Regions from separate parts of the Phyllobacterium sp. TAF24 genome, predicted to be linked through region 1. Evidence: predicted binding sites of a transcription regulator. Region 1 holds the regulator's gene; the other holds the start of a gene.
What was found. The regulator PhoB, encoded in region 1, activates phosphate uptake and scavenging genes when phosphate is short. The targets are predictions, from matches to a motif close to TGTCATNNANCTGTCAT.

Region 2: a site for PhoB is predicted at 1,096-1,112, ahead of AB4Y96_RS13740 (glycerophosphodiester phosphodiesterase family protein). Genes of this name have one in related genera too.

Annotation. Positions count from the first base shown of each region.
Region 1 covers NZ_JBFRDN010000002.1:35,306-38,437, forward strand. Annotated here, with positions in the region: gene AB4Y96_RS01945 (GNAT family N-acetyltransferase) at 1-132, shown strand, start outside; gene AB4Y96_RS01950 (vWA domain-containing protein) at 140-1,330, shown strand; gene phoB (phosphate regulon transcriptional regulator PhoB) at 1,608-2,294, opposite strand; gene phoU (phosphate signaling complex protein PhoU) at 2,309-3,034, opposite strand; gene pstB (phosphate ABC transporter ATP-binding protein PstB) at 3,058-3,132, opposite strand, start outside.
Region 2 covers NZ_JBFRDN010000014.1:45,323-48,454, forward strand. Annotated here, with positions in the region: gene AB4Y96_RS13735 (NAD(P)H-dependent flavin oxidoreductase) at 1-1,040, shown strand, start outside; gene AB4Y96_RS13740 (glycerophosphodiester phosphodiesterase family protein) at 1,205-2,605, shown strand; gene AB4Y96_RS13745 (phosphatase PAP2 family protein) at 2,715-3,132, shown strand, end outside.

The sequences.
Region 1 (3,132 bases):
CATATGGAGGCGACAAAGGTTGGCTCGCAATACGTCTATTGGACCACCGCCCATGACAACGAAACGGCCCGCAAACTTTATGACCGCATCGGTGAACTGACCCCATTCATTGAATATCTGAAAATGGTATAATCGCGTCATGTTCATTCCCTTCTTTCTCGAACTGAAAGCTGCAAAAATTCCCGTATCGCTGCGGGAATATCTGACATTGCTTGAAGGGTTGGATGCCGGGCTGGTGACCTATGATGTTGAGGGGTTCTATTATCTCGCCCGCTCGGCACTGGTAAAAGATGAGCGGCATATGGACCGCTTTGATCAGGTTTTCGGCCATGTCTTCAAGGGACTGGAATCCCTGACCGGCGAGAACGGTATCGACATTGCCAATCTCCCCGAGGAGTGGCTGCGGCGTCTTGCGGAAAAACATCTGACCGAAGAAGAGAAAAAGCTGATCGAGGCGCTTGGTGGTTTCGACAAGCTGATGGAAACATTGCGCCAGCGGCTGGAAGAGCAAAAGGGCCGGCATCAGGGCGGGTCAAAATGGATCGGCACCGCTGGCACCTCGCCGTTTGGCGCCTATGGCTATAATCCGGAAGGGGTGCGGATCGGTCAGGATGAGGGCCGCCATGGCCGCGCGGTGAAGGTGTGGGACAAGCGCGAATTCAAGAATTTCGATGACAGCGTGGAGCTTGGCACCCGCAATATCAAGGTTGCGCTGAAACGCCTGCGCCGCTGGGTGCGCGAGGGCGCGGATGATGAGCTTGATCTGTCAGGCACCATCAAATCAACCGCCGAGCACGGCTATCTCGATGTGCAGACCCGCCCGGAGCGGCGCAACCACGTCAAGCTGCTGATGTTTTTCGATGTCGGCGGTTCGATGGATGAGCACATCAAGATTGCCGAAGAACTATTCTCCGCCGTGCGCTCGGAATTCAAACACATGGAGTATTTTTATTTCCACAATTGCCTCTATGAAGGCGTTTGGAAAGACAATCGCCGCCGCCATGCGGAAAAGATTCCGACGCTTGATGTGATCCACAAATATGGACCTGACTACAAGGTGATCTTCGTCGGCGATGCCGCCATGGCGCCCTATGAGGTATCCCATCCAGGTGGGTCGGTCGAACACTGGAATGAGGAAGCCGGTGCAATCTGGCTCAGCCGCGTGCTCGATCACTGGAAAAATGCCGCCTGGCTCAACCCATCAAAAGAGCAGTACTGGGGCTATACCGCCTCAACCGCAATGGTCCGCAAGATTTTCGCAGATCGCATGTATCCGATGACCCTTGCGGGTATTGAACAGGCAACACGGGAGCTTTCGCGCAGGCATTAGGTTGTGAGCGGTGTGGTTCGTGGTTCGACAAAACAACCATGAGGGAGAGGGAGGATGCAAAGCTAATCGCAAAGGTTGCAGAACTTGACTCCCACACCTCACCCTCTCCGTCATCCTCGGGCTTGACCCGAGGACCCACGGCTAAGAAGCTCAAACGAACTTGGAGSTGGGCGCTATCATGTTCTGCAACCTTTGCGATTAGCTTTGCATCCTCCCTCTCCCTCATGGTTGTTTTGTCGAACCACGAACCACGCGCTATGCAGCTAATTTGCAACCATCAACCAAACGAATAACCGGCACCACGCACAGTGCGGATCGGATCGATCGAGCGGCCAATATTGATCGCCTTGCGCAGCCGTCCGACATGGACGTCAACAGTGCGATCATCCACATAAATGTCAGCACCCCAGACATTGTCCAGCAACTGACCGCGTGAGAAAACCCGGCCGGGGGACTGCATCAAAAATTCCAGCAGACGGAACTCGGTTGGACCAAGCTTCAACTCGCGCTCCTTGCGGAACACCCGGTGCTGCTCGCGATCAAGCTTCAGATCGCCAAAGCTCAGCACATGCGACAGGAGGCTGGGATTGACCCGGCGCAACATGGCCTTGATACGGGCGAGCAATTCCGGTGTCGAGAACGGCTTGACCATATAATCATCAGCACCCGTCGCCAGACCGCGAACCCGTTCGCTTTCTTCGCCGCGTGCTGTCAACATGATGATCGGCAGGATTTCCGTCTCGCGCCGTGCCCGCAGGCGGCGGCAAAGTTCGATGCCGGAAAGGCCCGGCAGCATCCAGTCGAGGATGAGCAGATCTGGCACTTTTTCACGCAGCGCAATTTCGGCCTCGTCGCCGCGTGCAATCGTCTCGACGACATAGCCTTCGGCTTCAAGATTGTACCGGAGAAGGACGCTCAGCGCTTCCTCGTCTTCGACAACTGTGATTTTGGGAGCTATCGCCATTGCTGGATTCCTGATTAAGGCTGTCTGGCTTCATCAACGATGATGCTGTGGGTCTGGTCTTCCTTGGGCCGTTCGGCTGGAAGCTGTGCACCCGTCACGATGTAGTAGACCGTTTCAGCAATATTCGTCGCATGGTCTCCGATGCGCTCGATATTCTTGGCGCAGAAGAGCAGGTGCGTGCAGGCAGAAATGTTGCGCGGATCTTCCATCATGTAAGTCAGAAGTTCGCGGAACAACGATGTGTAGAGCGCATCGATTTCGTCATCACGCTCGCGGACAATATTGACCTGCTGCACGGAACGCGTCGCATAGGCGTCGAGCACATCCTTGAGCTGTGTCAAAGCGAGTTCGGCGATGGTCTGCAGGCCGCGATAGACGGAAAGCGTCTGGCGCGTATCGGTGACGGCAACAACGCGCTTGGCGATGTTCTTGCCGAGATCGCCGACCCGTTCGAGATCGGACGAAATACGGATGGCGCCGATGATTTCACGCAGATCAATCGCCATGGGCTGGCGCTTGCCGATGATGGTGATGGCTTTCTCGTCAATCTCGCGCTGTCCAGCATCGAGAATGAGATCATCAGAAATAACGCGCTGGGCCAGCGCATTGTCTGAATTCACCATGGCTGTAACAGCCTGTTCGACCATGCGTTCCGCATGGCCGCCCATCTCGGCGATCTTGTGGGTCAGGAACTTCAGTTCGTCGTCATAGGAACGGACGGTATGCTGCGTCTCGGTCATTTTTTTATCCCTGTTTCCCGTGATTAGCCGAAGCGTCCGGTGATGTAGTCCTGCGTGCGCTTTTCCGTCGGATTGGTGAACATCATTTCCGTATCACC
Region 2 (3,132 bases), on a different contig from region 1:
TGGGAGTCCAGCTTCCTATTGTCCAGGCGCCTATGGCCGGGGTTTCCACTCCCGCTCTTGCTGCGGCAGTTTCCAATGCAGGCGGACTCGGATCACTCGGGATCGGAGCCAGCACGGTGGCACAGGCCCGTCAGGCGATGGAAGAAACGCGCGCGCTGACTTCCCGGCCCTTCAATGTGAATGTCTTTTGCCATGAGCCAGCCCGCCGGGATGCCGGGGTCGAAACCAATTGGCTGAAATATCTCGCCCCCCTTTTCATGGAATTCGGCATTGAGGCACCGGTTACGCTGGATGAAATCTACAAGACCTTCCTTGCGGACGAAGATGCGTTTCGCATGCTGCTCCATGAACGTCCGGCGGTCATAAGCTTTCATTTTGGTTTGCCTAGCCCCGACAAGATCTCTGCTTTCCGCAAAGCCGGTATCAAGATGCTGGCGACTGCGACCGGCCTGTCCGAAGCCAAAGCGATTGAGGGAGCCGGGATTGATGGAATAGTGGCGCAGGGAATTGAAGCTGGCGGCCATCGCGGCATTTTCGACCCGCAAGAGGTGGACGAGCGGCTGAGTACGTCGGTTCTCGTCCGATTGCTTGTCACCCGGACCAGCTTGCCCGTGATTGCGGCAGGCGGGATCATGGATGGCGCAGGCATCAGGGCATCGCTCGATCTGGGAGCGACTGCTGCACAGCTCGGAACAGCATTCATCCTATGCCCGGAATCCGCAGCAAATGCCAGTTATCGGGAATATCTCAAGAGTGACCGAGCCACTATCACGCGGTTGACGTCGGTTCTGTCAGGACGCCCGGCGCGGGGCATTGTCAACCGTTTCATTGCGTATTGCGAGGCGGCCGGAAGCCCGATACCCGCGCCCTATCCGGTAGCATATGACCTTGCAAAGCGGCTTCATGCTGGCGCGGCTAAACATGGCAACAACGAGTTTGCCGCCCAGTGGGCTGGCCAGGGAGCGCCAATGGCGCGCGAACTGCCCGCCGCACAGCTGGTAAAAGTTCTTGCCGATGAGTTGCAAGCTGCGGGTCATTGATTGCTTTGCCTCGATGGTCAAGTCGTTCTGTAGCCTGCATCTGCATCTCCCGGATGGTCATCCACTTGTCAGATAGTTGCGATAAGAAGGCGAAAAGGCGTTGGTGCGGCCGCGGATTTCGAGGTGCTCAGAGCCATGGCATCGGCAGGATTGGAGACGCGATCATGAAGTATATTCTCGCGGGGTCGAAAGTGCTGACCGGTTTCGCACTGTTGTGCTCGGTGGTTTTTGCGCTGAATACCCAGCGAGCGGCCGAGGCGCAAAGCGCTTCCGCTGCCGTGAGCCAAAAAACTTTCCCAACTCTGGATGGTAAGCCCCCGCTGATAGTCGGACATCGCGGCTTGCCCGGATTGGTACCGGAAGAGACCGAGGCGTCGTATGATCTTGCTGCGGCTCTGGGAACAGACGCCCTCGAAGAGGACTTGCATCTGACCAAGGATTGCGTGTTGGTTGCACGCCATAATCCATGGTTGAGCGACAATACCAACATCGCTGAGGTGGCAAAGAGCAATCCTGATGTTGCGGCCCGCAAGCGCACGGTGCCGGGTGTCCCGGTTAAGGTGAAGTGGGCGCAAACTCCGACCAGCGGGCCAGCAGAATATCTCACCGATCTCACCAATCCGGCGGATGCCAAATCGGTGCTGAAATCCCTGATCGTTGATGGCGAAGACCACACCGATGATTGGTCGATTACCGATTTCACCATGGCGGAACTGAAGAACTGGATTGCCGGTACGACTTTTGACGCAGCCAATGAACGACCAAAGGTTTTCAATGGCAAATTCCCGGTCCTCAGCTTTCAGGAGATCATCGATATCGCCAAGGCAAAGGCCAAGGAAACCGGTCGCGCGATCGCCGTCTATCCGGAAACCAAGAATCCGACATGGAACAATGCGCAGGCCATCGCCAATGGTTGCGGAGCGCCGGGTAGCCGCCCGCTTGAGGACGCCGTGATGAAGATCATCAAGGATAACGCCCTCGATTCAAAGGACGCACCGATTCTGGTGCAGAGTTTTGAACCAAGCAGTCTGAAATATATGCATGATCACGGACTGCAGACCAGACTGGTCCAGCTTATTGATGGCGACGGCGTTGATTTCAAAACCGGCAAAGTTCTCTATGACGACATCACCAATTCCCGCCCTTTCGACTGGACAGTCTCCGGCGATCCGCGCTGGTTTGATGCCATGCTGACCCCCGAAGGCCTCGCTGAGATCAAGACCTATGCCGACGGCATCGGCCCGTGGAAACCTCAGATCGTGCCTCTCAAGATCTCGCCATGGAAAGAGACCAACGCAGATGGCACGCCTTTCAAGGGATCAACGCCCGAAGCCTCGACTCAAGATGCCACCAGCCTGATCGCCGATGCACATAAGGCTGGTCTATTCGTGCATGTCTTCACCTTTCGGAACGAAAAGAAATATCTGGCCGCCGATTACCACGGCGATCCCAGCCTCGAATATCTCAAGTTCTTTCATTTGGGCGTGGATGGCGTCTTCACCGACTTCACACCCACCGGGGTGAGTGCGCGCGTCACTTACCTGCAGGAACCGGGATTGCAATAAGCAGCTTGACCAGGAATAGCGTCCATTTACAAATTATGAATTTCAACCTCCGAGCCACGTCAACCATCGTCAAGGGTTTGACAAAGCTACATCCCATAGGAGTTTAGCCTTGCGTATATTTAATTTATTCATCATCAGCCTCGGGCTTGGTCTGATATCTGCGACCCACGCGGAGGCTCAGACAGTATCCAATATTGCTGTCCTGAAAGGACTTTCGCCGCTGACCGTGCTGGGCAAATCGGCAAATGGCAAAGCAGCATTGTCTTCGAACTACGCTGTTACAGGCGGAATACAGACAGGCGACATTCGTCAGGCGACTTTGTTGCCCTTTACCGAACAACAACAGCAAGCACTCAAAGACGCCTTCATCACCGATGGCAATCTGGCCCAGCTGGCAGATGGACTTGGCACCACCTTGGGCGGAGCCTATGTGGCGCGCGCGCATTATCAGGATCGTGAGCATTTTACGAATGTGTCGCAGGCCGTGGCAGATCTGATCGCCTACACCAACGCGACGACGGCCCCCG